3 regions of the Staphylococcus agnetis genome follow, and region 3 is predicted to be linked to each of the others. Evidence: riboswitches for the same ligand, from Rfam matches in the RefSeq annotation. Region 3 holds a riboswitch; each other region holds the start of a gene.
What was found. A riboswitch is a leader RNA that binds a small molecule or an ion and turns the genes downstream of it on or off. The one in region 3 is predicted to bind S-adenosylmethionine.

Region 1 (10,239 bases), 450 kb from region 3:
TTTTATTCAAAAACCATAATTGTTTTTCAATTTTAGTTTTAAACGTTTTTTGTCCCATGATGCACTCCTTTGTCTTTTTTATTATTTAAAAAGACTCAAACCTTCGTAAAATATCGAAGTGTTTGAGTCTCTATTTTTCAAAACGATTCGATTATAAAATACTTAATCCCGAGCTTTGAATATCTTTAGCAAATCCTTTAACAGTATCAACAGATAATTCATCAATATCTCTACCGATATTTGAAATTTTCTTAACCACATCACCAGGGCACGTAATAATATCTGCACCAATTTCATCTGCTTGAATCACATTAAATAATTCACGACAACTTGCCCATAGTAATTGAACACCTTGCTTACTATGTGTCACTTCTACAGATTCTTTCATTAATGGTAATGGATCTACACCCGTGTCAGCGATTCGCCCTGCAAAAACTGATACATATGTTTCAACACCTTCAGTAACTGCATCAGTAATTGCTTTTACTTGTTCAATTGTGTAAACTGCTGTCACATTGAGCTTTACACCTTTAGCAGATAACTTTTCAATTAAAGGTAACATAGATTCACCTTTTGTGTTGACAATAGGTATCTTGACGAAAATATTCTCACCGAATTGTTGAATGATTTCAGCTTCTTTTTCCATCGTTTCCATATCATCTCCAAATACTTCGAATGATACAGAAGCATCAGGAATTGCCTCTACAACTTCTTTAGCAAACTGCGTGTAATCTTTAACACCCGCTTTTGCCATTAAGCTTGGATTCGTCGTAAATCCGTCTACTTCTTTATTTTGATACGCTTGTTTCATTTGATTGATATCTGCACCATCGGCAAATACTTGTACATTTAATTTTTTCATAATGTCCTCCTAGATGTATAAGTTGATATTAATGTTATATCATTTTTTAGGATAGAAATGCTATATTTACGCTTGCAGATGATGATAATATCCATTTTTTTAAGAAAATAAAATATAATATGATATGATATTAAACGATAAGGAGGCACACGCATGTCAAAATCAAAGAAATATTTTTATTTAAGTGTATTATTTTTGCTACTTAGTTTATATTGTAATGCATTCAATCCACTTTTACATGTGCATTTTAATAGTATCGTAAAAATTATTATCGTTAGTGTATTTGTTAATGCACTCATTCTTGTCTTCACTATTATATTTGCTGACAAATCTATTAAATATTTGCCTGAAAGCAAAAGTTGGATTCACCGTGCGGCGAAGATAATGCCATGGATTATTTTTTGTGTTTTATTATTTCAAATTGCATCAGCATTATACTTATTCGGCATTATTTAAACTCATAGAGGGGGTTAATCATGGGGTATTTATATATTTTTGTAGGGGGTGCTTTAGGCGCGTTAATACGCTACATGCTCTCTTTTCTCCCTTTATGGCATGGTTTACCAATAGGCACATTCCTTGCCAATATGTTTGGCGCTTTTTTTATGGGATTTTTATCAACGTATTCGCTTCGTTTTCTAGAAACGCATACTTATCTAAAAAAAGGGATTACAACAGGATGTTTAGGCGCACTAACAACATTTTCTACATTTCAGTTTGAGGTATTCACATTTATTTCAATCAACGCATGGTTTACAGGCTTTTTATACCTCACCTTGAGTAGTTTATTAGGCATCGTCTGTTGTATTTTAGGTTTGAAGTTAGGGGATGATGTTTCATGAACATCCTACTCATCATCTTAGGAGGCGGACTTGGGGCAACTTTTCGCGCTTTATTGACAAACATCTTTAATAAATTGAAATTCACCGCTTTTCCTATCGCCACATTATTTATCAATTTAGCCGGTTGTTTTATGTTTGGTATATTAAGCCCATTGCTCATATCTGAAAGTCACTCACCCCTTTTTCTTACAGTTGGTGTGCTCGGTGGCTTCACTACTTTTTCTACTTTACAACTTGAACTTTCATCACTTATCAAACAACAAAAATGGGTTCAAGTTATACATTTACTTTTTTTACAATATATAGGTTGTTTAGTGTGTGTCATTGCTGGTTACGCAATTTCACAATATTTTTTTAACTAAACATCTCTAATGTAACGTGAAATCTTTAAAAGCATTTAAGTCAACTTAACAATAATAGAGTAATTGTATATCATTCATCAACCTATATTAATAACAGACACTTAAAGCCACCAACATGTGACTAAATAAATGTTGGTGGCTTGTTTTACGAATCATAAGTCTATCATTAGTCGTTTGTAAGAGATTATTTTCCGTTAAAAGTTAAAGGGTCAGGACCTATACGCTTATTTTGATTTAAAGCATTTAATTGATCCATTTGCTTTTGTGATAACTCAAAATCAAAAACGTTTATATTTTCCTCAATACGTGTTGGCGTAATAGATTTAGGTATTGTCACAACACCTTGTTGTATATTCCATCTCACAATCACTTGAGCTGGAGATTTGTGAACTTCTTTTGCAATACTTTGTACAGAATCATCAGATAAAATTTGCGCATTCATTAATGGAGACCAAGATTCCATTCTAATATTTTGAGCTTCAAGGTACGCTTTTAAGTTTTCTTGTGTTAAATAAGGATGAAATTCGACTTGATTAATGACGGGTTTAATTGAAGTTTCTGATAATAGTTGATCCATATGTTCAATATTAAAGTTACTGACCCCAATATTTTTAACTTTACCCGCTTTGTATAAGTCTTCCATCCCCTTCCATGTGTCAATCATTACTGTGTCATCTAGACCTGGCCAATGTACCAAATACAAATCTAAATAATCTAGACCTAATGACTTTAAAGATCTTTCATAAGCCGCTTCAACGTTGTGACGACCGTAATCTTGTAACCATAATTTAGAAGTTATAAATAAATCCTCTCGCTGAAGATGAGATGTAGCGAGTGCTTCTTTAATGCCTTCTCCTACTTTTTCTTCATTGTTATAAATCATTGCGGTATCAATACTACGATATCCATGCAAAATGGCATGTTTAACCGCTTCTTTGGCTGTATCATCGTTTTGTACTCGAAAAACACCTAATCCAATTTGAGGCATCTCATTACCATTGTAAAATGTTACATTATTCATCATCTTCACCCTTTCTTTATTTAAATTAATCATAACGAAGGTTAAAACATACGTAAATTTTTTTGTCTTATTCTTAATAAAACACATGACCTACACTTGTAACAGTAGAATCAAAATAAGAGTAGGACACTTAATGCCCTACTCTTTCGCCTAGCCTATTATTTAATTGATTTAACATACATTGAAATTAAACTAGAAAGGCGACTGCACAATCTAATTAAATGATTCAATTTCGTCCATAATTGCTTGCAAATCATTCACATCATATTGAATGCGTCCGTGGAAAACAAACTTATTAAAGAACTCATCAAGTTGTGCAGGTCCGACTAATACTTTAGTTCCACTTTGTGAAGCATAATTTGAAATAGTGATGTCACCATCATGTCTTGGATTAAAATAAAGAATTGCTGTTGGCGCATATTTAAGGTTTAGCTTTTGTTGCAATGTCGTTGCCAGCTTTTCAATTGATTCAAGTTGAGACGTATAATCTACTACTGAAAGCGCTTGTCTCTCTTCATTTTGATCAAGTACAATCGTTTGAGGAGATTGTCCATCTAAATTTAACGTTTTAAATACGTGTTCCATCATAGGATTGTCTTTAAATTGATTTTGACTGACACCCTGGTATACATGTCCTTTTAACAATTCTGAATCAATAATATAGAGACCTGTACGTGTCAATACAAGATGACTAATTCGCGTAATGTCTTCTAAAGTGTTAGTTGGCATAAAGATATTCGCCATGATATGCATATCTTCAGGACGAATACGCTTTTCTTTAACTAGACGTTCTCTAATTCCCAATAAGCGCATATCAGTAATATATTCACTATCATTTTTTGAGAATAATTTTAATGCATCGATTTCACGATTTTTTGATGACAACATAGAGTCATATTGCTCTTTATGACGCGTATCTGATTTTTTCTTTTCAATACGTGCTTTTTCAAGAGCTTCCTTATGCTCATGATTTAATTTTTCTTCTTTAGATTGAAACTGATTCGAATACGTTTCTTTCACTTTTTTCTTACTGCGCAAGGCAAAGAGAAACATGATTAGAAACAAAAGTGCGAGGGCACTCGCAACGATTAACCCAATTTGAATGGGATCTAATTGTGACATGAACAATTACCTACCTTTTCTTCATTTGCTTTATTATCATCATTATATAAAAAAGCGAATCAAATCGCGAATCTTAATTAAGAAAACTTTATTTTAATGCTTCTACTGATTGTTTAAGAATATCGATCTTATCCGTTTTTTCCCATGGAACATTAATATCATTGCGTCCAAAATGACCATATGCAGCAGTTTGTTTGTAAATAGGACGTTGTAAGTCTAACATTTTAATAATCCCAGCAGGTCGTAAATCAAAGTTTTGTCTTACCGCTTCAATGAGGATACTTTCTGAAACTTTGCCTGTCCCAAACGTGTCGATTGAAATAGATACAGGCTGCGCGACACCAATTGCATATGCAATTTGGACTTCACATTTATCTGCTAGGCCTGCAGCGACAATGTTTTTAGCTACATAGCGTGCAGCATACGCAGCAGAACGGTCTACTTTTGTCGGATCTTTACCCGAAAATGCACCGCCACCATGGCGCGCATAACCGCCGTAAGTATCAACGATAATCTTGCGCCCTGTAAGACCTGCATCCCCTTGAGGACCACCGATAACAAAACGGCCTGTAGGATTGATAAAGAACTTTGTATCCTCATCGATTAACTTTTTATCTACTGTAGGATAAATCACATGTTTCTTTAAATCATCTTGAATATCTTTTAATTCAATATCTTCATGATGTTGTGATGAAATAACGATAGTATCAATACGTTTTGGTTGATTGTTTTCATCATATTCAACAGTAACTTGAACTTTACCGTCTGGTCTTAAATAACTTAACGTACCATCTTTACGCACCGTTGTTAAGCGTTTAGACAATTTATGAGACAAATCAATTGGTAATGGCATAAATGTATCTGTTTCGTTAGTGGCATAACCAAACATTAATCCTTGATCGCCAGCACCCGTATTTAGAACCTCATCTTGATTATCTTCACGATATTCTAAAGCGCGATCCACACCTTGTGCGATATCTGGCGATTGTTCATCGATTGCTGTAAGCACTGACATTGTTTTGTAGTCATAACCATATTTTGCACGCGTATAGCCGATTTCTTTAACCGTTTCGCGCACAACTTTAGGAATATCTACATATGTACATGTTGTGATTTCACCAGCGATTAACGCCATCCCCGTCGTAACAGTCGTTTCACATGCTACACGCGCATTAGGGTCACCTTTCAAAATTTCATCTAAAATCGCATCAGAAATTTGATCGGCAATTTTATCTGGATGTCCTTCAGTAACTGATTCTGAAGTAAATAAGCGTCTATTGTAAGTCATATTAAGCTCCTTTAAATTTTATTACGAAGTTCTCTCTGTGACTGAGCCAATAAAAAAAGCCTTTCACACTATAAAATAGAGAGAAGGCCTTTAACGTCCATTCGCTCTTATCGTTCAGACTATATATGTCTGCAAACGGTTTGGCACCTTTCTTCTATTGAAAGAAGAGGTTGCTGGGTTTCATTGGGTCCATGTCCCTCCACCACTCAGGATAAGAGAATCCGTTAGTCCTATATTACATAAATTTTTTAATAGTGTCAATTCAGTTTCGTCTTATGTTACACAAATATAAAAGCGATTTAACAACCTAATTATTTTACTATTTTTCTCTCCAAATTACCTAATTTTGGTATGGATTATGAAATCAATGTGTTATACTCTTGAATTGTAAAGGCTTACATTGCCGAAACAACTATTGGAGGGATAAAATCATGTCGTTTGACACACAAGCAATTGACGCTTTAAAAGACAAGCCTTCATCTCATTTTCAACTTACAACAACAGAACTTTATAACAAAATATTAAAACGAGACGAAGCTGAATTAACAGAACTCGGGGCCATCAATGCAAAAACGGGCGTTTATACTGGACGTTCTCCAAAAGATAAATATATTGTAGACAATCCTCAAGTAAAAGATGATATTGATTGGGGCACAATTAATCAACCTATTTCAGAGGAAAAGTTTTTAAACTTATACTATCAAGTGATTGATTATTTGGACAGTAAAGATGAGATATTTGTTTTCAATGGTTATGCAGGTAGTGATAAAGATTCACAGCTCGATTTAACAGTCGTCAATGAGTTTGCGTGGCATAACTTATTTGCACAAAATTTATTTATCAAACCAAACTCTAAAGAAGAGGCTGCAAAAATAAAAGCTGATTTTACGATTATTTCTGCACCTACATTCAAAGCAAATCCAGAAAAAGATGGCATTCGTTCAGAAACCTTTGTAATCATTTCGTTTAAGCATAAAACGGTTTTAATCGGGGGCACGGAATATGCAGGCGAAATGAAAAAATCTATTTTCTCTGTGATGAATTATTTATTACCAGAACAAAACATTATGAGTATGCACTGCTCGGCTAATGTAGGTAATAAAGGTGATGTTGCATTATTCTTTGGATTATCTGGTACAGGTAAAACCACTTTATCCGCTGATCCAAATCGTAAATTAATCGGTGATGATGAACATGGATGGAATGAAAATGGTGTCTTTAATATTGAAGGTGGCTGTTACGCAAAAGCCATTCATCTGTCAGAAGAAAAAGAACCCCAAATTTTTAATGCCATTCGATATGGTACTGTTTTAGAAAATTGCGTTGTAGATGAACATGGTTATGTGGATTTTGATGACAATAAACTCACTGAAAATACACGTGCTGCATATCCAATTCATCACATCGACAACATTGTCGTACCATCTAAAGCATCTCATCCAAATACCATCATTTTCTTGACTGCAGATGCATTTGGCGTGTTACCTCCAATTTCTAAATTAACCAAAGATCAAGCGATGTATCATTTCTTAAGTGGATTTACATCAAAACTTGCAGGGACAGAACGTGGTATTACAGAACCTCAACCCTCATTCTCAACATGTTTTGGCGCTCCATTCCTACCGTTAAATGCTAAAGTATACGCGGATTTACTTGGTGATTTAATTGACAAACATGATGTGGATGTATATTTAGTGAATACAGGTTGGACTGGTGGTAAATATGGTATCGGAAATCGTATCGAACTACGCCATACACGTAAAATGGTGAATGACGCTATTAGTGGCAAACTAAAAAATGCTGAGTTTGAAAAAGATCATATTTTCGGATTAAATATTCCAAAAGCGGTTGAAGATGTACCTACCACAATTTTACAACCAATCAATGCATGGACAGATAAAGAAGCCTATACTACGCAAGCAAAAGAATTAGTTGAGCGTTTTAAAGAAAACTTCAAAAAATTCGGTGAAGATACTCAACATCTAGAACAAACTGGTGGCTTTAAAGGATAAATCAAAAGCTGTGATACATGATTTTCATGTACCACAGCTTTTTTTATTCTCTTCAATCGTCTCCATCCAAGATTGTATATATGCTAAAACTTTTTGCATCGCTTTAGGCTTAGGGACGTGTCCCTCTTCTAATTGATACAATGTGTCGAACATCACATCTTTTTGTTGAAGTCGTGCTTCTAACACATAGGCATGCTTAATCCCCACTTGGTGATCCTTGCCTCCATGAATAATGAGTACAGGTGGTGATGATTTCTCGATGAATTTTAAGGCATCCCGGGCTTCATATGCTTTTATTGCTTTTTGAGGATGACCTATCATGCGCTTTAACATGTCTCTTAAATCTACGCGTTCTTCAAACATTAATTTTAGGTCACTTACACCACCCCAAATGATATAGCTATGCACAGGAATACGTTGAAAAGTTAATAAACCTTGAATACCACCTCGCGAAAAACCTATAAAATGGATATAAGCTTTCGGATATTGAGATTTTAAAATCCTTGTTGCCACCTCGACATCATTTAAATCTTCGCCGGCGAATTCATCTCGTCCTTCACTGCCGTTATTCCCTCTATAATAAGGCGCAAATACGAGTGTATGGGGCTGAATAAATTGCAGCAACCGCGCTAAACGAACACGCCCCACTTGTCCTTTTCCACCTCTTAAATAGACAATAATACGTTTCACACATTTTTTGGGTGTGAGGCATAACCCTTTTACAATTAAACCATCTACGTAATAAGACAATTCTTCAACAACATGTGTTTGAATATCTGCAGGCATTAACTTACGTGTCGTAAAATCCAAGCTCCGTCATCCTCTCAACACATTTTAAAATGGCTGGGTCTTCTAACAAAAAACTTTTATCACCTTTAGGCACCTCTTCAATAGATTGAAAACGAATTGGGCCATGCGTTTCAAAATAGTCTACTTTAGGCTCAATCGCATCTATAATACAGACATAAACATCCTTTGTGAAAGACCGTTGCGCATTTGTTACAGTATATTGCGCAATATAGTAAGCTGTCTGTAAATGTCCACCTGTTTCCTCATAAATTTCCCTCGCTAACGCCTGAAGTGTTGATTCTCCTTTTTCACACTTACCCCCAGGGAACTCTATGCCTCTCAGTCGATGCTTTGTAAATAACATTGTATTACGATACAATGTTAAACCTAACACATGATCTCCCGTAGGTTGGTCATTAGGTTTGCAATAACGTAATTTAATATGTTGATTTTTCTGGTCAATAAACTCCAATTCCTTTTCCCCTTTACAAACTGTGTTAAAATTAAGCTAAAATAATAAGAGGAGGCCCAAGCTTGAGACAACTATTTATATTACCTATACGATTTTATCAAAAATTTATATCTCCACTCACACCGCCATCGTGTAGATTTTATCCAACATGCTCAAACTATACCATAGAAGCGATTCAGGTTCATGGTGCGTTGAAAGGCACGTGGTTAGGGATTAAACGTATTTTAAAATGCCATCCCCTACATAAAGGCGGCTTTGATCCTGTTCCTCTTAAAAAAGATAAAAAGCACTAATATGGCTCTAAAAGTTGACGATCAATTTGAGGCGGTTCAAATTTCAATTCACCTTGTTGAAGTTGACCTGACGTCTCACATAAATCATGTTCAAAGTAATAGCCGTGCGGTGTCACATCTCCTGCAAAATCACCATGAATACTAATTAGGGCTGTAAAATAACGACTTAAAGCCGTTTCATACATGCCACCAATAACGACTTTTAAACCTTTGTCTTGCAAATATGTCATAGCACTTAATGCTCTATCGATGCCTCCAAGACGAAATGGTTTAAGTACCACGACTGAAATCGGATACGTATGAATCAGTTGTAAAATACGTTCTAATGACGTAGCAGACTCGTCAATCGCTATTGGTGGCAGCATCCCTTTATCCCCCATCAACCTTAAATCTTCAAAAGGTTCCTCTATATATGCAATCTCTTCTTTCCCTAATGCATTTAAAGTAGGAATATTTGCCTCAGTCAAAGTTTGATTGGCATCTATACTCATTGGCACATCAGGATAAATCGTACGTATCATATGCACTTGTTCTAATATATCTGAAGACCACTTTAATTTTAGACGTGCAGTGTCATTCAAATTTAAAACTCTTTCATTGAAGTCCCCATTAATCGTTTGAACGGTTGGCACATTAAAAGTAGGTAGTGTATGAAATATCGGATATATTGCCATTATTAATGTAGCACGTGCAGCTGGCTTATCATTTAACTTATCTAACCAAGCTATAACTTCTTCAAAACGCGTAAATGTTTGATTTTTAATTGAACAAAACCATTGTGAAATGGCATGTTTAACATCGATAATTGTTTCTTTATAATACCAGTTGGTCTCAAATACATTTGCTTCTCCAAACCATTCTTTGCCTTGCTCATCAACCAAACCTATTACAAGAGTTTTCCGTTGTGTCATCGTTGTTTTAGGCGTCATGATAGGTTGTTTGAATTTTGGTGAAAAATTATAAAAATGAATGTCTATGAATTTCATTTTTCTACCTCTACTAAATGTTGACGTTGTAATTTTCCAGTACTTGTATAAGGTAACATTTCCACTATATAAATCGCTTTTGGAAGTTTAAATTTTGCAAGTTGCTCTTTCAAATAGTTTTCTAAAATAGGAATCACAGTTTCACCGAGTTCACTCACAATATATAATACGGGCACCGCACCCCATTTAT
Region 2 (10,239 bases), 160 kb from region 3:
ACAACGTCAGCATTCGTACTTTCGCCTGCTAGAAGTAATCTAGATTTAATTTCATTTGTAATGTGTGGAATGACTTGAACAGTTCCACCAAGATAATCTCCACGACGCTCTTTCTTTAAAACATGTGAATACACTTTTCCTGCTGTCACGTTTGAATACTTGTTTAAATTAATATCGATAAAACGCTCATAATGACCTAGATCTAAATCCGTTTCTGCACCATCATCAGTTACAAAAACTTCTCCATGTTGATACGGACTCATTGTCCCTGGATCTACATTTAAATATGGATCAAATTTTTGAATCGTTACAGATAATCCACGATCTTTCAAAAGACGCCCAAGTGAAGCGGCAGTGATTCCTTTACCTAATGATGATACAACGCCACCAGTCACAAAAATAAATTTTGTCATGTGTATTTCCTCCTCATTTCATATCAGATGCATTTACTAAGGGGTAAATCCATTTCAAACAGTAAACATGTTATTACATTGATTTATAAAATAAAAAAGTCCCCTCTCACAATCATTTCATGTAAGGGGGGAACGAATGAACGTCATTTATATTATTACGTAATTACGTACGTATTTATCTCTATTGACGTATGCGTTTTTTCATTGTCCTATTTAAAGGAGCCCGAATAAAATTCTATCATGTTGTCATAAAAAGTCAATAAACTTTATGTTAAATTTACATTATCCATTGATACGAATAAAGTGGAACAATGGTCGTTTCATTAACGAACATATTTTTAAAATGAATTACTCTTCTTCTTCTAAAAGATCTTCTTCATCATCGTATGCATCATCTAAATCTTCTTCATCGTCTTCAACGACTAAATCAGATTCTTCGATTTCATCTTCTACACGCTCATCTTCAGGGTCGTTAAGTTCTTCTTGGTCATCTGTCACACTAGGGATATTGTCATCACCGTCATTGTCATCTTCACCAAGCAATTTCAAGTTCTTATCTTCTTCATCATCTTCATCAAGAATTTCAAACTTTTGAATCGTTGGTGCAATCTTTTCTTCTATATCATCAACGGAATACCAATCGCGTAATCCCCAAACGTTGTCACCGACACTTAAAAATCGACCATCAGTGTTTAAGTCTGTATAAAATTGAACGACGCGATTTTCAATTTGATCGTCTTCATAATGACCAATTTGCTTAAATTCATCAATAATATCATAAAGATTCATTGTTTCATTTTTTTCAGTTAAAAGCGTATATGCCATATCAATAAACGCTTTTTCATCAACCATTTCTTGTGTGTAATCTTGTAATTTCATTGGCACATCTTCCTTTCAAAGATTCACGTTACTCCTACATTTTAAAGACATCTCGTCTTCTTATATAACATACTATAACAAACATTGATTATAAATGAGTCTTGAATATAACGCAATGTTTAGCAATAGTTTTTTTTGAAATGCAACCAATTTATTTAGTAGTTAATATATTTTTCAAACATTGTATAATTTTCAGTGACGATTGCTTCTACAAAATTACTTTTTTGAAACAATGGTTTGAGTTTGTTACTTGCACCAAATAACATCACTTCAATGACATCAATATTGTCATATTTTTGGCGTACATACGTAGACAATTGTCGTAATGCGTTTTGAGCAATACCTGATTCACGATGCTCATCTTCTACGAGGACAGCTCTAATAATCAATCGAGATTGAAATTGTTCAATAGCTAAAAAGCCTACTTTTTCTTGATTAAGATTTAAATCAATAATGTCTACTGGCCCTAAATCAGATTGGTCACTGCGACTTAATTTTAATGAGGATACATATTTAGAACTTAAATCTAAATAATAAAGTCGTTCCTTTCCAATCGGTCCCTCCTCTTTTGTTGCCGTGTGCATAAAACCTGCACGCTCATAGACATTCCATGCTGCTTCGTTTTCTGCATCAACGACAAGGTATAAATGTCCGAAATCAGGAAAAACACTTTGAACATATTCTGGAAGATTCATCATGATTTTAGTACCATAGCCATGACCTTGAAACTGTTCATTAATAGATAACGAACGAATATAAACAACTTCTTCAGGGGTATCATAACCTTCATGTTGATAATGTTGATGTAGGACAAAAAACCAACAACATCCCCATCGTTGTTCAAGACAACGTTTGCCTTTCGATTAGGATCATTCAGTGCATCATCCAGTACTTCTTCGGGTAAGGAAGAATAGATGCGTTGACGTTCATTGAGTTTAAATTTATAAAGTGCATCACGGTATTGCTCTTCATACAAATGTATAGTAATATCATCAAAGCGTTTACTTTTTATCATTATGAAAATTCATTCCTTTATTAATTATGATTTTCGCATGTATAACTATACACTATTTTCTGATTTTTCAAACTCGAAAGGGGATATTATGAAAAAACCTAAACCTTCGCTAACAAAAAAGAAAAAGAATCGAAATTTCGTCTATATCGTCTCTTTTTCTATTATCTTATTATTTACTTTACTAGCTGCCTTATTTCCAAAAGGCTTTGGATTTTATGCACAAAATACATATAATGCAATTGCTTTAAATTTTGGCTGGCTCTTTTTAATTATCGTCTTTGTTTTAGACTTGTTTTTAATTTTTCTCGCCCTCTCTCGTTATGGTCGATTTAAACTCGGTCATGATGATGAAGAACCTGAATTTTCATTTATATCATGGATTGGCATGCTGTTTTCAGCGGGCTTAGGTGTTGGTATCGTATTCTGGGGTGTAGCTGAACCACTTACCCATTATCTACATTCTCCATTTTCCAGCACTAAAGGACAAACAGCTGAATCGGCTCGTTTGGCTATGGGATACACTTTTTTCCACTGGGGTATTTCACAATGGTCTATTTTTGCGATGAGCGGCTTAATTGTTGCCTATTTTCAATTTAGAAAGCAACGTGACGGCCTAATCTCTACTGCTATGGAACCCGTTTTTGGTGAAACATACAAACGCCCATATCGAAACATTATTGATATTTTAGCAATTATTGCTACTGTCATGGGTATCGCAACTTCAATAGGTCTCGGTATTTTACAAATTGCCGGGGGCTTAAATCATGTGTTCCATGTGCCAAATACGAATGTGACATTAATCATTATTACTTTAATTATGACCTGCATCTTTTTAGGGTCAGCGTTGTCAGGATTGAATCGTGGTGTAAAATGGTTGAGTAATTTAAACATTATTATCGGTGCAATATTACTCGTATTCATTTTTATCGTCGGAGATTTACGCTTTATCGTTGAAACTTTCACTGTTTCTATAGGCGACTATATTTCTCACTTCGTACAATATAGTTTACGTATGGATCCATACACTGGTGATAATTCATGGATTCAAAAGTGGACGGTTTTCTATTGGGCTTGGGTCATTTCATGGTCACCATTTATTGGTGGTTTTGTTGCACGCGTATCTAGAGGTAGAACCATACGTGAATTTGTCGTAGGTGTGTTAATCATTCCACCAATGATTTCATTCACATGGATTGCTGGATTTGGAGGCACTGCAATTAATTATGCGCTTCATAAAAAAGATGGCATCGAAAATGTCGTTGATAAGGATTATACGGTAGCTTTGTTTGAGTTGTTAAGCAAATTTCCTTTATATGAAGTCACGAGTGCCTTAGCCATTATCCTTATCTTTACGTTTATTGTTACGAGCGCAGATTCAACGACACATATTGTCTCTGGAATGGCAACGGGTGGCGTTGAAAATCCTAAACGTAAACATAAAATGGTTTGGGGCATACTTATTGGTGCTATTTCTGTAGCATTAACTGTCGCAGGTGGTTTAACAAGTTTACAAACAGCATCAGTGGTTACTGGGCTCCCATTTTCCATAATTTTATTACTTATGATTTTTGCACTTATGAACGCCTTAAGACGTGAACACACGAAACATTTCCAAATGACACATATAGATGACGAGAAAGACTTTTCTCGAACAATTGAAGAACGAGAAAGAGATAACGAAATGTAAATCATTTATCAATTGTAACTTGAAAAATGATATGTTGGATAAAAAATGGCCTTCAAAGTTCATTAGAAATGAATTTTGAAGGCTTTTTTCAATTTCAAGAATAAATAATGTTTATTCTTGAACAAAACAATTCATCAACCAGTTCACACCATATCGATCTTTAACTTGCCCATGAATAGCATTAAAGAAGGTTTTATTTAACGGCATGTGTGGGTTCCCCTGTACACTTAAAGCGTCGAAAATACGTTGTTGCGTACCTGGGTGATCGAACGTGAGTAAAATTTGATTGCCGTCATTTTGCACGGGTTTACCATACGTGTCTGATAAATGGATAACGACATCTTCTTGAATTTTTAATTCCGCGTGTAACACTTTACCTTGATGTTCATTTAAAATGATCTTTTCCCCACCAAACGTGTCATGATAAAAATGTAAAGCGTCATTTACATTTTCAACTAAAATATATGGACTTAACTTCATAAACGAATCCCCCTAGACATTTTAAAAATTATAATTAAAACTTGTATTTTTGTGATTATCATATAGTATATAGTGGTGATAAACAATAATTTTGAGGTGAACAAGCGATGCGAATCGGAATTGACGCAGGTGGTACGCTAATTAAAATTGTAGTTGAAAATGGTGGTCAGCGTACGTACGAAACACGTCTCACTACGGATATAGAAAACGTAGCAAATTGGTTAAATGAACAAACATGTTCCAATATTTGTATAACAGGTGGCAATGCGAAAGCACTCAATGATTTACTCCATTGTGATGCTAAACAATTTATTGAATTCGATGCTGCTGATAAAGGTGTTGAGCTTCTTTTAAAAGAACAAGGTATTGCATTAGAACGCTATATTTTTACTAATGTTGGAACAGGGACATCTATTCATTTAGCCGATGCACAAGGTCAACAACGTGTAGGTGGTATTGGTACCGGTGGCGGTATGATACGCGGATTAGGTTACTTATTAACTGAAATCAAAGATTACACACAACTCACAGACCTAGCACAAAAAGGAAATCGCGACATCATAGATTTGAAAGTGAAACATATTTATAAAAATGATACCCCACCTATTTCTGGTGAACTGACTGCGGCGAATTTTGGACATGTTTTATTAAATTTAGACAAAACATTTACGCCTGCTGATAAATTAGCTTCACTAATTGGTGTTGTAGGTGAAAGTGTTACCACCGTATCCATTCATGTCGCGAGAGAGCATGGAGCGCATGATGTTGTTTATATTGGTTCATCTTTCCATAATAATCCATTACTCCAAAAAGTAGTCACGGATTATACGATATTACGTGGTTTTACACCTCACTATTTAAATAATGGCGCATTTTCAGGCGCACTCGGTACATTATATTTATAATGAAACGTATATTAATAGCCTTCAAAATTCAATAAAAATGAATTTTGAAGGCTAAACTTTTAGATATGTTATCTCACTTTATTAAAATGTTAATTCATTCGCTAATTTTTGTGCACTTACAATGGTACCAACGACGCCTGGTTTTAAGTCTATTGCAACGTAACGATTGTCATCACGCAATTCGTCTAACCATTCTGAAAACACTTCACCTTCAACGTAAATAAGTTCAAGTGTTTCGAAGTCTTCTTCAGCAACACGCTTCGCTCGCTGGCTTAAACTCCAAACAGGCATGAAATGAGATTGTTCAAAATTATCATTTTCATCACTTACGACCATAAATTGCTTAGTACCTTTACGTGTAAGACCATATACAGTGTCGGTTTTAGAAACATCTTCAACAAATTCTCGAATGCGTAAGCGATCAATATCAGTCATAATATCATTAAAAGCCGATAAAATTTTAATTTCATGACCTTCTGCATCAATCGTCACATTCACAACCGCTTCATCCTCTTCATCAAACATATCGTCAAGTTCATAAGTTGTAAAACGATCGATATCCATCGCCTTAATTTTATCAAATTCAACATTTAGATTTTCGAGATATGCTTTTGCCAAACTTTCCCTCGTCCAAAAGCAAAATAATTGTTTCCCATTATGCAAATGCTTCACAATTTTTTTATCTTTTACTGCGATAAAAAATTGCTCATTTGTCAGAATATCTTTGTAAAAACGTTCATTTTTATACGACATCTTTTTCTCCCTCTCTAAATGAGCTCTTTACGTTGAATATAAACTACTGTCTACATTTCGTCAATGTGACAAAAATAGAAACCATCGCGTATTTTCATATCAGATAACATATACGCTAACAATTTTAGTTCGTTACAAAAACACGCTACTATTGATTATTTTAAACCTGCTTCTATAAGAAAGGCTTGCTCAAGTGCCTCGATTTGTTCAAGACTGTTCGCATGCCAAATGCCTGCAAATCGAGAACTGACATTACGCGTTTTATAATAATCACCATCATAATAAGATAATGGATAAAGGACGCCTTGTCGAACATATTTTTCAATCGCTTGAAAAAACGTTTGTCTGTCGGCTTTAGACACATAGCTATAAAATTTATGATGTTTGCCAGTTAATAAATGATCGAGTAATAACATACTTGTTGAACCATTTTGTCTAAAATTCAAATCAATCGCATAAATGTCCTCTTCTTTATCAACAAGTAAATCAAACCCCGCAACACCTATAAATCCTTTATCTCCACCAATTTTCATAATTTCAAATCCTGCATCAATGACTGCTTGAGGTACATGTATAGCATTAGTATTACCATTATAAAATCCATAAGCATTCGTTAACTGTTTGGCTGCCCCTAGGTAAACAATACCTTTATCAGGGTGTACGGCATATTGCACACAGTAATTTTCTTTAGCTTCCACACATTGTTCAATAATGATAGTTTGTGTGGCTTCTTTCGCATTGTCAATACGTGCTACTGCTTCATCTAAATCTGATTGATTATAACATATCATCACGCCATACCCACCTGCAGTAGGTAAATCATCTCCAGGTTTTAAAACAAGAGGTAGTGTCCAATGTTCTAAAGCATGATGAAGCATCTCAATATCTACCACCTCTCTTTTAGGTAGATATTTACCTTCTGTCCATTCAGGAATCCTTGCCTTAGTATTTAAATCAACAAACATCTGCTTATTCATCGCATAGCGTGTACGGTGTATTAAATCTTCACCATGCACATACTGTGTATAAATGCGCTTTTGATCTTGTTCAGTAAGTTGTTTTAATAACTGTTCATAACTTTCTTTATCTTTGAATGTATAAATATTGTTCGGTATCGTTTGATTCACATAATTAAACAAAATTTGTAATTTATCAGTAACACTGGCCTCATGTACAATGACTGGCATATCAGCAATCAATAATTCTCGTCCTGTTAAAAAATTCGATTGATGCTCGTCTGGTTCTAACCATGGATTAGAAATATAAGATGGACGTGATGTATATACGATATCATCAGCGTATAAGTCTCCCAATTTTAAACGTAGATGGTCAGTCATTTATAATTTCTCCCTTAATAATTGATGTTCCTTTTGAATTGTGGCTAACAAATCATAATCTTGAAGTATACTTGCTCCCATTAATGCAATAATTTTCGCACCTTTAATTAACGCCTTATCTCCCATAGGGCTTGCTGCTGCTTCTCTAAATCGATGTGTGTGACCAACTAAGCTACGCGGTCCTATTTTAATATGTGGATGAATCGTAGGCACTACATGGCTCACATTACCTGTATCAGTCGAACCATAACCAAAATCATCATGACTGACTTCTTCCCCTAATTCTGTTGCATAACGTTCAAATAAAGCATCAAGTTGTGGTGATTTGATAAATTCGTTTACCCCATTTTGAATCGGTCCAAACTCATAATTACAACCTGTTTGAATGGCTGCGCCTTTTGCAATTTGATGCACGCGTTCTGTTAATATATCGAGAGATTTCCTCGTCGTTGCACGTGTATAAAAACGTGCATGTGTATAATCAGGAATGATATTCGCCGCTTTACCACCGTCTAAAATGACGCCATGGACACGTTCTGATTTATGAATGTGTTGTCTTAATTGTGCTATACCATTAAAAAAGCTGAGCATTGCATCTAAAGCATTCTTAGCATCTTCTGCATTTTCAGATGCATGTGCACTCTTGCCATAGAACTGGATATCTAATACATCTACAGCAAGCGTATGAATCGTCGGATACGTGTCGTTTCCTGGATGAATCATCAGCGCAATATCCACATCATCAAAAATCCCCTCTTTGACGTAAGATGCTTTTGCGCTACCGTTTTCGCCACCTTCTTCAGCCGGACACCCAAAAACAATGACACTGCCTCCTAGTTCATCAATCACTTGTTTGAGCGCGATACCTGCAAGTACACTAGCGGTCCCTATAATATTATGTCCACACGCATGACCTAATCCCGGCAAGGCATCATACTCTGCCAAAAACCCTATCGTTGGTCCCGGCTCTTTTGCCTCATAGGATGCGATAAAGCCTGTTGAGTGGCCTGCAATATCCTTTTCAATATTAAAACCGTGCGTTGATAATTGGTCTATTAAAAGACGCGACGCAAATAATTCCTCATTCCCTAATTCTGGTCGATCATGTATTTGGTGACTCATATCTAAATAATGTAAGCGATGATTGTCTATATAATCTAAAATGCGCTGTCTTACTGATACCAAAGTAATTTCTCCCTTCAAAAACAAAAAGTTATCATACGTGATGTAAGTCTATTAATAGACGCACATCAAACGTTGATAACCATTTGTATGTCATTTATCTATCAATAGTCAAATGCTATTGTTGGATTTAGCACCTTTATCGTTACTCGATGAGGTTGCAGGGCTTCGTAGGGCCAATTCCCTCCACCACTCTTGATAAATTGTTATTTAATTAGTACTCATTTTATCGGAAATCGACTGATTTGTCATGCTATTTTTATTATTTACACAATTTCTCACTGTTATGTCACATACCCAATTAAGGCATCATTCTCATCGTCATCCCCCTTTATAAATAGGTTCGGTCTCATTCCTTCATTCAATGAAAAGGCATCCCCCTTTGATACAATGAAAGTTATGTTAAAATGAAAATAATAAAGGAGGATGTCAATATGCCAAAAATGAACGTAGAAAGTTTTAATTTAGATCACACAAAAGTAGTTGCACCATATGTACGCCTTGCAGGTAAAATGCAAGGGGAAAATGGAGATGACATTTACAAGTATGATATTCGTTTCAAACAGCCAAATAAAGAACATATGGACATGCCAGGTTTACACAGTCTCGAACATTTAATGGCTGAAAATATTCGTAATCATTCAGACAAAGTCGTAGATTTAAGTCCAATGGGATGCCAAACAGGTTTTTATGTGTCATTTATTAACCATAAAGATTACGATGATGTATTAAATATTATTGAAAACACGATTCATGACGTTTTAAATGCTAATGAGGTCCCAGCGTGTAATGAAGTACAATGTGGTTGGGCAGCTAGCCATTCTCTTGAAGGAGCAAAAACTATTGCGCAAGCATTTTTAGATAAGCGTCATCAATGGCATGATGTATTTGGAGAAGGTAAATAATCTTATATTGATTTCACTTGTCACTTTCTTTTAAAGCCTATTTAATGATTAAGGTGCGGTGCATGGAGAATAGACAAGCATCTCCCTTAGCGAAAATTCATTAAATCATATAAATAAGGGTTGAAACATCACAATCCTGTATAACAAAACAGGCAACAAAATTCATGCATACATGAGAACTTCGTTGCCTGTTATTCATTTATGTTTCTTAATTTAATCTATAAGAGCAAAAGTAAGAGAATGATAACATTACTTTGATTGCTTACTTAACCGAGACTGCTGAGGCATCAATCTGAAACCAAACATCCATTATGAAGTAAGACACCTAGAAAAGCAAAGTGTTGAAACAATTAAATGTGAAATACTTGAGTTTCATCCACTTAATTATAAATGACGTATCCATTTCATTAACTGAAACTGTAACGGGATACGAAGATATAATAACGATTTTGGCAATTGGAGGCCTTCTATTTTGTCGATATGTCGAGCCATATAAATATTTGCGGGTAGTACAGCCCATAAAAAAGCAATCATGATATGTTTAAATACATAACTCGGACGACGTATGAATAAGCCAATTCCAAAAACGATTTCGCACACACCAGTAATGAGGACCGCCGCTTTACGGAATGGTAAATAATGGGGTACAATTTTGCGAAATGTCGTTTCACGCGCAAAGTGTA
Region 3 (10,239 bases):
AATATATTGCATTTTTCACCTAAAAACAATTGTGCTAGGCGACCAACCTTTGTCCCTTTAAAGTGTTATGAAAACGCTTTTATAAAATATTATTCACTTGCACAACATCATAACCTAAAGCAATTGCTAAAAATTATTTGTGATTATATTCACAAATATAGTTGCACCCTTTATAATGTAGAAGTATATCTTATAAAGGAGTGCATGTCATGGAGGATCGAAATATTAAATGGGATAAAATTTTTTATGGACGAACATGGATTGCGAATATTATAGATACCATTCAAACGAAAGACATTTTAGAAAGTTTTTATTTTAAACGGTATTTACTACGTGCAATGATGGCTGGTTTCATCATTAGCATTATTAGTGTATTTGTATTAATGGTAAAAACGACGTTTGCGCCTGACTTAGGCCCCGGCATTGTAAGTATGATTAGTGCGATAACATTTAGTTTTGCACTCGTATTGATACTGTTCACCAATTCTGAACTACTCACGAGTAACTTTATGTATTTTACTGTAGGTTTATATTATAGACTCATAAAACCTTACCGCGTCGGTCATATCTTTATGTTATGTTTTATTGGCAATGTGGTAGGTGCGTTTGTGCTATTCAGTTTAATGCGCGCAAGTGATGTGATGACACCAGAGATGGTCACTTTACTCGACAAAATTATAGCGACAAAAATTCATGATTATACATTTCATAATATTTTGGTACGTGCTATTTTCGCTAACTTTTTTATAAATATTACCTTAGTCATTGCGATGCAAATAGATGATATATTAGCTAAAATGTTTGTAATGATGTTCGGAGTTACGATTTTTGCATTTATGGGCTATGAGCATGTCATTTATAATGCCTGTCTCTTTGCTGCTGGTGTCCTTTATAATATCGAGCATATGGCATTATGGCCAATTGCAAAAAATATCATCGCCGCATTTATTGGTAATTACATTGGTGGCGGACTCATTATCGGGTTATTTTATGCCTATTTAAATGATCATGGTCAATTTAAAGCACATCGTTTTAAATAAATTGCGGTCACTCTATGTTATAATGAACAAAAAATCCAATGAAGGAGTTCATTATGGAAAAAAGTCGCTTCGTACGCGGTGCGATAACCGCCATCTTAATAGGTATCATATTTTATATCGTAAATATGATTCAAAATCAGAGTGACGTCGGTAGCTTGCTGTTACGTACACTATTATTTATATGTATTTTTTATATTCTATATATAGTACTTTTTAGCATCTTAAATTCGGATCAACGTAAACGTCAATATGGCCCTCCGCTAATCATTTGTTTAATTTTAGGCCTATTAATAGGAAATATGATTCAGTTTCCACTTGCTGGCTTTGCTATTGGCTTGCTACTTGCATTACTTATTGGCTATTTCATTGGATGGTTTAAAAGGAGAAATTGATGATGTCCACACAAACAATTGGCATTTTAATCATTGTCATACTTTTACTCAGTTTTATTCCGAATATATATATGTTATATAAAAGTAAACAACAACATACACCATCGACACGCTATGCATTAATGGTTGGTGTAGATGCAATCTTACTTGTACTTGTAATCACTGCACTTGTTCTTTTAACTTAAATATATGAAAGCCTTCAAAAATCGTAATATCTACGACTTTTGAAGGCTATTTTTATATTTTCCCTTGTAATAAGAAGTAATATGCTAATGTTGCACCTATGGCATATAGAATTAGCCCTATCAAACATGAAGTGACGTGCACTTGCATTGGTATATGACGTTGAAATTTAGAGGCGAGCACTAAGTTCCCAAAAACAATGATAAGTGGCGCAACAATAAAGAATAAAATCATTTCAACACTCATTTTAAGCCACCTTGAAAATAACGTTCTATAATTTTTGATAAGTGAATATCTTTATCCAATAACGTGATTTGGGAAAAATCACTCACTTCTGTCATAGGATTGGTATTCACGATGACATCTAAACCAGCTGTAGCTGCCGCTGTTGCCCCATTAACCGAATCTTCAATCGCTAAACAATATGTCGGACTAAAATTCAACGCTTGCACAGCGCTTAAATACAACTCCGGATCAGGCTTCACATCTGATACATCTTCTCTTCCTTTTATCACACTGATATACGGTTGGATACCCAGTTCTTCTACTAAAGGTTCAATATCAGCACGTGCACTGCTTGTAGCAATGGCCATTGGAATGTGTCGTGCGTGAAGCTGTTCCATTAACGTTTGAATCCCCGGTCTCAGTGGTAGTTGACCTGCATGACTATGATGCGCTTTATAAATCTCTCTAACTTTTTGCTCACCAAAAACATCAATTAAATGTTGATGTAAAGCAAGCGCGCGTCCCCCGATATTTGCTCTATAAAAGTCCAATGTTACCGGTGACGCGTTAGCTTCAATTAAATGTGTATTGATCACTTCATAAAGATGTTGTTCTGTATCTATAATCGTACCATCAAAATCAAAAATGACTGCTCGATACATGTTGTGCCTCCTTGAAAACCATTTACATTCAGTGTAGCAAATCTCAACCTATGATTCACGTCTCACTAAAATCCAGGCTCTACTGTCGCAAATTCATAAGTGATAAAATTTTGTCTATAATACAACGATTCAAACCATTGTCGATTGATTACACCTGAATGTTGATAAGGTAAGTGGTCATGTATGTCCAATATCGTAGGCATATCCGCTTTTTTTATTGCAAAGGCGTAATGATGCACATACCCTTTTCCAGGTCTCACTTGAGGACCATCTTGTTGTATTAATACAATATCACTATAAAACCCTTTCTCATTGAGTGTATAAACAGTCTCTTCAAAACCTTCACGTTTACGATACCCTAAATGTTCCGTGAGATAATGAGCTGTTGATGCGATATCTTCCACGTGTATTTCGATTGGCCCCATACCCAAAATCGTTTCAGCCGTAGTCGAAGTTTCTTCATTAGTTATATGCCAATGCGCCGGTAACTTGTAACCTTCATTTGCTATCATGACGAAAGATAGCGTTTCTGGATCATCGAAATAAAGCGCATCTTGATGTAAATATATTCCACGTTGTGTTGATATACCATGTTTTTCTAATTTAACCTCAAATAAATCTAACATGTTACGATCCTGTACTAAGAGTCCTATACGCGCAATCATATTCGTGCCTTTATACACTGTTCCAGCTAATGGAATTTCAAAAAAAGTTAATAACGTTCCTGGATCACCGCTAGCATTACCATAAAAAATATGCGGCATGGTTTCATTATCTTGATTAACGGTTTCTTTAATTAAATCGAGTCCTAATACGTCTAAATAAAACGCTTTGTTACGTGTGATATTTTTTGTGTACATGGATATATGATGGTGACCTATAATTTTAGACAAACGACTCACTCCTTTCATCTTCAACCATAGTATACTTTTTATATCCTTTTCACGCTATGATTTTACATTAACATCACGAAACATACGAGTCCTATCAAAATAATTGAACAAGGAAATGCAATGGTTTGAAACAAGCGAATTTTACGCATCGATAACTGAGATTTAAGCAAGCATGTTTCAATCAAAAAATTAAATAACGTAATAACAAACGTTAATACGATTAATAACGCAACGCCATTATCATATTGGTTCACAAATCCTACTGAAAGCATCATCATCGTAATGAAAAGCGTGAAGGTAATAAAATAGTTTTGTAATATTTTAGTCACCATATTCTCAAACCCTTTCACGTTTTAATAAAATTTACTATTAATTTAAAAATATTTTCGCACAACCTAATTCAAATGTAAAGAAGCCCGAAATGAACGGTGGTGAAAAACAAATTGTTTTAATTTTTTGTTCTTAACACCTCGCTTTTCTGGAAGCAATCAAAGTCATGTTTTCATTTCTCATACAAACACCCCAATAAAGTTTTCACTTTTTAAGTGTCCACTTTATTGGGGCATATCTTGTTTAGTTGAGTTTTGAGATATACAAAATCGTTATGTCCAAATCCTTTTTAACTCGCAATGCAACTGAAAGCCCATGTGAGTTTTAAACTTTTGTTTGTTTTAAGGGTTTGATGATTTTTTGTTGCTTATCAAAACGTGACGACCAATAACGTGCAAGCGTTGGCCCTGTAATACAATGAACAAAACTAAACACCGCTCCCGGTACTGCTGCTAAAGGATTGAAATGTACCGTAGCTAACGAAGCAGCTAAACTTGAATTTTGCATGCCAACCTCAATAGACAACGTTTTTTTATCTTCATAATTCAATTTAAACAGCGCTGATAACGTATAACCGATCACATACCCTAAAACATTGTGTAAAATAACGACGGCAAAAATGAGTAAACCTGTTTCTACAATTAATGTTTTACTACTTGCAACAACCGTCCCTAAAATCACCGATATCGCTATGACAGAGATTAAAGGTAAAATATCATCTGTTTTCTCAGCAACTTTATAAAAAAGTCTTTGAATAACCAATCCTACGATGATTGGGATCAATACAATTTTAGATACAGATTCAAACATACTCATAAATGAGACATCCATCCATTGATGTGCCATTAAAAACATCAGTGATGGTGTAACAAATGGAGATAATATCGTAGATACAGAAGTGACTGCAACCGATAAAGCGACATTGGCTTTCGCTAAGTAACTGATAACGTTACTTGAAGTTCCACCAGGGCAACATCCAACGAGTAAGACACCAATGGCTACTTCAGGTGGTAACTGAAATAGTTTTACAATGAAATAAGCAAGTAATGGCATAATTGTGTATTGTAACACCACACCAATAATGACAGGTTTAGGGTATTTAAATACAATTTTAAAATCTTCTAATCGAATGGATAACCCCATCCCTAACATGACGATACCTAAAAGATAGGGTATCCATGGTGTAAAAGTAGTAAATGCAGATGGCAAAACAAATCCAATAAAACTTGTTAGCAACATCCATAATAAAAATGTTTTTGAAGCAAATTGTCCAATTTGTCGTAGCATTGTTGTCACCTCGTTATTATTTTAATATTCAGAATATTAACACAATGAATAACGAATGACAACACTATTTATGTAAATAAAATAGGAATGCGAAATGTTTACGTCTTTAGTCCTAATGCTTTTTGAAATTTAGAATGATACAATAGATTTAATAAATCACATTTAAAAAGAGGAAATGTCATGCTTATTGATAAATTAGAAAGCTATACCCTTCATATCTCTGAGTTAAATCGACGCAAACATCGAGCTCAATTAAGTCAATTGTTAAAACATGTGAATCTACCTTCTCCACTTCAACACGAATTTATTAAGACTCAGAAAACGTATGTACTTCGTGTACATATTCAAAAACAGACATTGCCCTATTTGCTGAGCTTTTTAGGATTCCATCACTATGTTATTTATCAAGTGATTCGTTCAAAATTTGAACAAGAATTGATACCTTTTGATCAACTCGCATTGACAGAGCGTCGTTTTGAATTTTACATTGATGGCTTAACAGACCCATTTATTAAAGATAAAGTCATTGATATTCTTCACCATGGTACAACGCTACAATTAAAATATACTATACGTAAAAATATTTTAACTTTAACATCAACACTTGAAGAAGCAGGCACAATGTTAAGTCTATTAGCGTGTCACCATATTGATATCTATCAAGCATACGCGCCGTCACATCCACAATCTCATATTACGCGTATCTCATAAAAGTTTTGAGCTTTAAATTAAATAATATAGACGATTTGCCAATGATGAATCTTTTTAAATACACGATGGTAATCACGATCAAGCATTGACTTTAAAATTTTTAAAACCTGCAAAATTCATTCTCCAGAATTTTGCAGGTTTTATGTTGAACTCGAGGCTACTGCCCTGATTCATTGAGTGTTTGTTCTTCAATATACCGCTGCATCGTATCAAACATATTTTCAAAACCGTGTACAGTACTATCATGATATTCTTTCTTTTTTTGTTTATATTCAAGTTGCGTTAAACGTCTTTCTTTAGGCACTTCACTTTTGTAGAAAAATGTCATTTGTGTAATGCCCGGACTGCGTTCTTCGAAGTACACATTGATATCATCTTGTTGATCACTGAAATCAGGCATTTGAATCGTTAAACAAAGGTGTTCTCCTGGAATTAATGTTTGATAAGTACCTTCTACACGTATTTTTTTACCTTGGCGTTGGTCAATAATTAAATAGTGACCCCCTTCTGTCACATCACTTTCGATTGTTTTATTCGATCTTGATGTAGTCATAAACCAGTGACGCAACATTTCAGGATCTGTCCAAGCTTGATAAGCAAACTCAGGTGAAGTTTTTAATAATCGAACTATTTTAACTTCGACCCGTTCATTATGCGTATTATTCATGGCGATTCTCCTCACTTTAAAACCTTTTTCTCTATCATTAAACATCCTATTTATGATTCATTACCATATCTTACTAAAATGTGTAAGCATCATAGTATTATAAACATTGTATCGTGCTTAAAAGTCTCCCATCTAGAGATTGAGTGACACTATCTTCTCATCTAATAGAAGGTGTACCATTATCACTGCACTATGAACTGTTATCGTTGCAATCTCACTATATTCCTTCATTATACCCTTTAGCCATTTATATACATACTATTTGCTTTTAAGTCTTGGTAAGTTAAAGATGATGGCTACAATCCCACATAAAGCTAACATTACTGGATAAATAGAATATGGGACTAACATCACAGGTGAAATACCCGCAACACCTGCTGCTGCAATCAGCTGTGGGCTATAAGGGATAAAACCTTGCCATGCACTACCAAAAATATCTAAAATGCTGGCCGATTTACGTCGATCGATTTCATATTCATCAGCGATATCTTTCGCTAATGGACCTGACATAATAATAGAAATCGTATTATTTGCAGTAGAAATGTCCGCCACACTTACGAGACTTGCAATACCAAATTCTGCGCCTCTACGTGATTTAATTTTACTTTTCACTTTGTGCAATAGCCAATTAATCCCACCATTATGCTCAACAAGTCCTATCATTCCACCAATTAAGAGCGCGATGATTGCAATATCTTCCATCCCCACTATACCTTCTGAAGCAGCTTTTAAAAACCCTGCTAAATTAAACGAACCGTCAGCAATGCCAATTATTCCAGATAGTAAAATCCCACCTAACAATACGAGCACGACATTAATGCCTATTAAAGCTAATATCAATACAAGTAAATAAGGGATGATTTTAATAAAATTGTAATCATAACTTTGTCCATGATTAACGTGGTTACCGAGTGTAAGTACCCATAAAATGATGATTGTAATCATCGCACCCGGTAAAACGATACGAAAATTCACTTTAAATTTATCTGCCATTTGTGTACGTTGCGTTCTCACTGCCGCAATGGTCGTATCAGAAATCATCGATAAATTATCGCCAAACATCGCACCACCTACCACAGTAGCCATCGCTAATGCAGCTGGAATGTCTGTCGCTTGACTCAACCCAAATCCTACAGGCGCTATCGCTGCCACTGTTCCAACCGATGTTCCCATCGATATCGAAACAAACATACAAATAATAAACAACCCTACTATCAATAAATTTTGTGGAATCATCGACAATCCAAAATTGACAATAGATTCAACACCGCCCATTTTTTCAGCAGTTTTAGAAAAAGCACCTGCTAATATAAAAATAAACATCATTAAAATAATATTAGGATGACCAGCACTTTTTGCGAACACTTCAACTTTGTGCGCAAAATTTTCTTTTCGGTTCATCAATAGCGCCATAATTACACCAATAATTGCTGCTACATTGAGTGGCATAAATGTAAAATCTTTCGTAATTATACCTGCGCCTAAAAATATACAAATAAATACAACTAAAGGTAGTAAAGCCCAACCATTCATTTTATCTTTAAAATCTGTAGACATTTTTTTCTCCTCACAAAAATTAAGGTCAAACTCTAATAGTACATCATGCGCATACATACTATTAGGGCTTGACCTGATATCGTTTCCCGAACTTCTTATCTTCAGCCTCAAAGCTTCTGGAATTGGCACACGCATGACCATGTTGCCGAAGTTTCAAAGGGCCAGTCCCTCCACTTCTCTTGATATGAAGTATTTAATTTTACTGTTAAACTTTACATGAAATTTTGTAATTCGTCAATCTCTATGATGATTTCAAAATGAGTTGAATGGCATTTACGAAATAGTCTGTGACATTTTCAAAAATACGTTCATCTGGTTGATATAACGGATGATGTAAAGGATAGTCACTTTCGGAGCCTATCATAGCAAAATAACTTGGTGCTATCGCCTGATAACCCGAAAAATCTTCTCCTATTGTCAGTGGACGCACCAACTCCGCAACATCATAGCCCGCTTCTTTAGCGGCTTGAACTGCGAGCTTATGGAGCGCCTCTTCATTATTAACAGCTTTAGTTATTTTGAGATACTCTAAATCAATCTTAGTGTCAAATTGTGTAGCAACACCTTTGCAAATTTGTTTCATACGTGTTTCAACTTTAAGCTGTGTGTCATGGTCAAATGTACGTACAGTTCCCTCTACGATTGCATGATCAGGAATGACATTCCATGTCTGTCCACTGTGAATTTGACCAATAGTTACCACTGCTTCCTCGTAGGGAGCAATATTACGACTCACAATACTTTGAAAACTTTGAATCAATTGTGCCACGATGATACTCGGATCTTTAGCATCTTGCGGCATGGCCGCATGGGCTCCTTTAGCATGAACGATAATTTTAAAGCGATCAACATTTGATGTCATGATTCCAATTTTAGAGCGCCACTGACCTACTTTTAAAGTTGGATCATTATGAAATCCTAAGATGGCTTTTGCACCATTTAAGACACCTGTTTCCACTACACGGTTTGCACCAAACCCGAGTTCTTCAGAAGCTTGAAAGATGATACGCACACGACCATTTAATTTAGATTCCATCGTTTTAAGTCGTTCCACTGTGCCAAGTACACTCGCCATATGAATATCATGACCGCACGCATGCATCACGCCCTCAGTACGCGATTTAAATGCAACAGTCGCTTGTTCATGGATTGGAAGTGCGTCAATATCAGACCGTATCGCAATCATTGAATCACCTTGCCCTACTTCTGCAATCAAACCTGTTTGAAGTGGAACATCCAAAATTGACACATCCATATCTCGTAATATCGCTTTTAATCTTTTAGTTGTTTGAAACTCTTCATTAGAACGCTCGGGATACATATGAAAGTGACGTCTCCATGAGACCATTTGATCAAACCGATAAGACATAGAACTCCCCCTTATTGATTATTTAACAATGACCTAAAACGCTGAGATGTTATTAACACGTTTTGAATGAATAGTCATATTATCTCGTATACAGCATCTTATTTTCAATAAAATTTCCATATATCCTCATTATCATCAAGCATGCCTCATTCTAATACAAAACGTTCTCAAAATTTATTCAGAAATAAATTTCAAGAACGTCATATATCAATGTATTTTATCAAATTTAAGCTAGTGCAATGTCATGATTGATGATTACTTTACCATCTTTTATTACTTTTTCAACATGATTAATACCATAATGATATGGAATATATTCATGATTTGGCGCATGCCATATCACAATATTTGCTTTATCCCCTTTATTAATAGTGCCTGCATCCACATCTATCGCTTTCGCTGCGTTCACTGTAACTGCATTCCAAATTTCATTCGGTGATAATTTTAATTTCAACGCCGCAATAGCCATTACCATTTGAAGATTATTTGTTACGCAACTTCCGGGATTAAAATCCGTTGCAATCGCTATGGCACCATTGTTTTCAATCATACCTCGTGCATCAGCATAATCATTTTTGCCTAAGTAAAAGGTTGTTCCAGGCAATAGTACCGCTACCGTATCTGAGTCACTCAATTTTGCTTTATCAGTATCGCTTGATGCTACGAGATGATCTGCTGAAATGGCTTGTTGATCAATCGCGAGTCCTAATCCACCTAGAGGATCAATTTCATCGGCATGAATTTTAACTTTAAAGCCTTCTTTTTTAGCGGCTTCCATGTAACGTTTAGATTCTTCAATAGTGAATACACCTGTTTCACAAAAAATGTCTGCAAAATCGGCATAGGCCTTTACTTCAGGAAGCAAGGCAATCATGTCTTCTAAAAATGCTTCATTCGATGATGCATCTTTGGGTACTGCATGA

Region 1: it holds a riboswitch for S-adenosylmethionine, as region 3 does, so the genes downstream of both, metK (methionine adenosyltransferase) here and GJE18_RS09495 (Na+/H+ antiporter NhaC family protein) in region 3, are expected to answer to the same signal.
Region 2: it holds a riboswitch for S-adenosylmethionine, as region 3 does, so the genes downstream of both, GJE18_RS08630 (M20 family metallopeptidase) here and GJE18_RS09495 (Na+/H+ antiporter NhaC family protein) in region 3, are expected to answer to the same signal.

Annotation. Positions count from the first base shown of each region.
Region 1 is NZ_CP045927.1:1,390,758-1,400,996, forward strand. It holds gene GJE18_RS06870 (hypothetical protein) at 1-58, opposite strand, end outside; gene GJE18_RS06875 (transaldolase) at 152-862, opposite strand; gene GJE18_RS06880 (hypothetical protein) at 1,016-1,318, shown strand; gene crcB (fluoride efflux transporter CrcB) at 1,339-1,704, shown strand; gene crcB (fluoride efflux transporter CrcB) at 1,701-2,066, shown strand; gene GJE18_RS06895 (aldo/keto reductase) at 2,251-3,087, opposite strand; gene GJE18_RS06900 (nuclease-related domain-containing protein) at 3,301-4,209, opposite strand; gene metK (methionine adenosyltransferase) at 4,298-5,497, opposite strand; SAM riboswitch class I at 5,602-5,715, opposite strand; gene pckA (phosphoenolpyruvate carboxykinase (ATP)) at 5,929-7,509, shown strand; gene GJE18_RS06915 (alpha/beta hydrolase family protein) at 7,534-8,319, opposite strand; gene ytkD (RNA deprotection pyrophosphohydrolase) at 8,300-8,770, opposite strand; gene yidD (membrane protein insertion efficiency factor YidD) at 8,833-9,063, shown strand; gene menC (o-succinylbenzoate synthase) at 9,060-10,049, opposite strand; gene menE (o-succinylbenzoate--CoA ligase) at 10,046-10,239, opposite strand, start outside.
Region 2 is NZ_CP045927.1:1,683,156-1,693,394, forward strand. It holds gene GJE18_RS08590 (CTP synthase) at 1-413, opposite strand, end outside; gene rpoE (DNA-directed RNA polymerase subunit delta) at 762-1,292, opposite strand; partial or broken gene GJE18_RS08600 (GNAT family N-acetyltransferase) at 1,448-2,307, opposite strand; gene GJE18_RS08605 (BCCT family transporter) at 2,396-3,994, shown strand; gene GJE18_RS08610 (VOC family protein) at 4,106-4,474, opposite strand; gene coaW (type II pantothenate kinase) at 4,582-5,379, shown strand; gene GJE18_RS08620 (DUF2750 domain-containing protein) at 5,461-6,132, opposite strand; gene ldmS (L-aspartate--L-methionine ligase LdmS) at 6,288-7,469, opposite strand; gene GJE18_RS08630 (M20 family metallopeptidase) at 7,470-8,654, opposite strand; SAM riboswitch class I at 8,746-8,856, opposite strand; gene GJE18_RS08635 (S-ribosylhomocysteine lyase) at 9,086-9,556, shown strand; gene GJE18_RS08640 (DoxX family protein) at 9,941-10,239, opposite strand, start outside.
Region 3 is NZ_CP045927.1:1,838,670-1,848,908, forward strand. It holds gene GJE18_RS09445 (formate/nitrite transporter family protein) at 210-1,040, shown strand; gene GJE18_RS09450 (hypothetical protein) at 1,094-1,432, shown strand; gene GJE18_RS09455 (hypothetical protein) at 1,435-1,617, shown strand; gene GJE18_RS09460 (hypothetical protein) at 1,670-1,861, opposite strand; gene GJE18_RS09465 (HAD-IA family hydrolase) at 1,858-2,502, opposite strand; gene GJE18_RS09470 (VOC family protein) at 2,568-3,395, opposite strand; gene GJE18_RS09475 (hypothetical protein) at 3,458-3,727, opposite strand; gene GJE18_RS09480 (bile acid:sodium symporter family protein) at 4,050-5,012, opposite strand; gene GJE18_RS09485 (hypothetical protein) at 5,193-5,723, shown strand; gene GJE18_RS09490 (SRPBCC family protein) at 5,881-6,390, opposite strand; gene GJE18_RS09495 (Na+/H+ antiporter NhaC family protein) at 6,649-7,947, opposite strand; SAM riboswitch class I at 8,040-8,136, opposite strand; gene GJE18_RS09500 (amidohydrolase) at 8,189-9,316, opposite strand; gene hutI (imidazolonepropionase) at 9,543-10,239, opposite strand, start outside.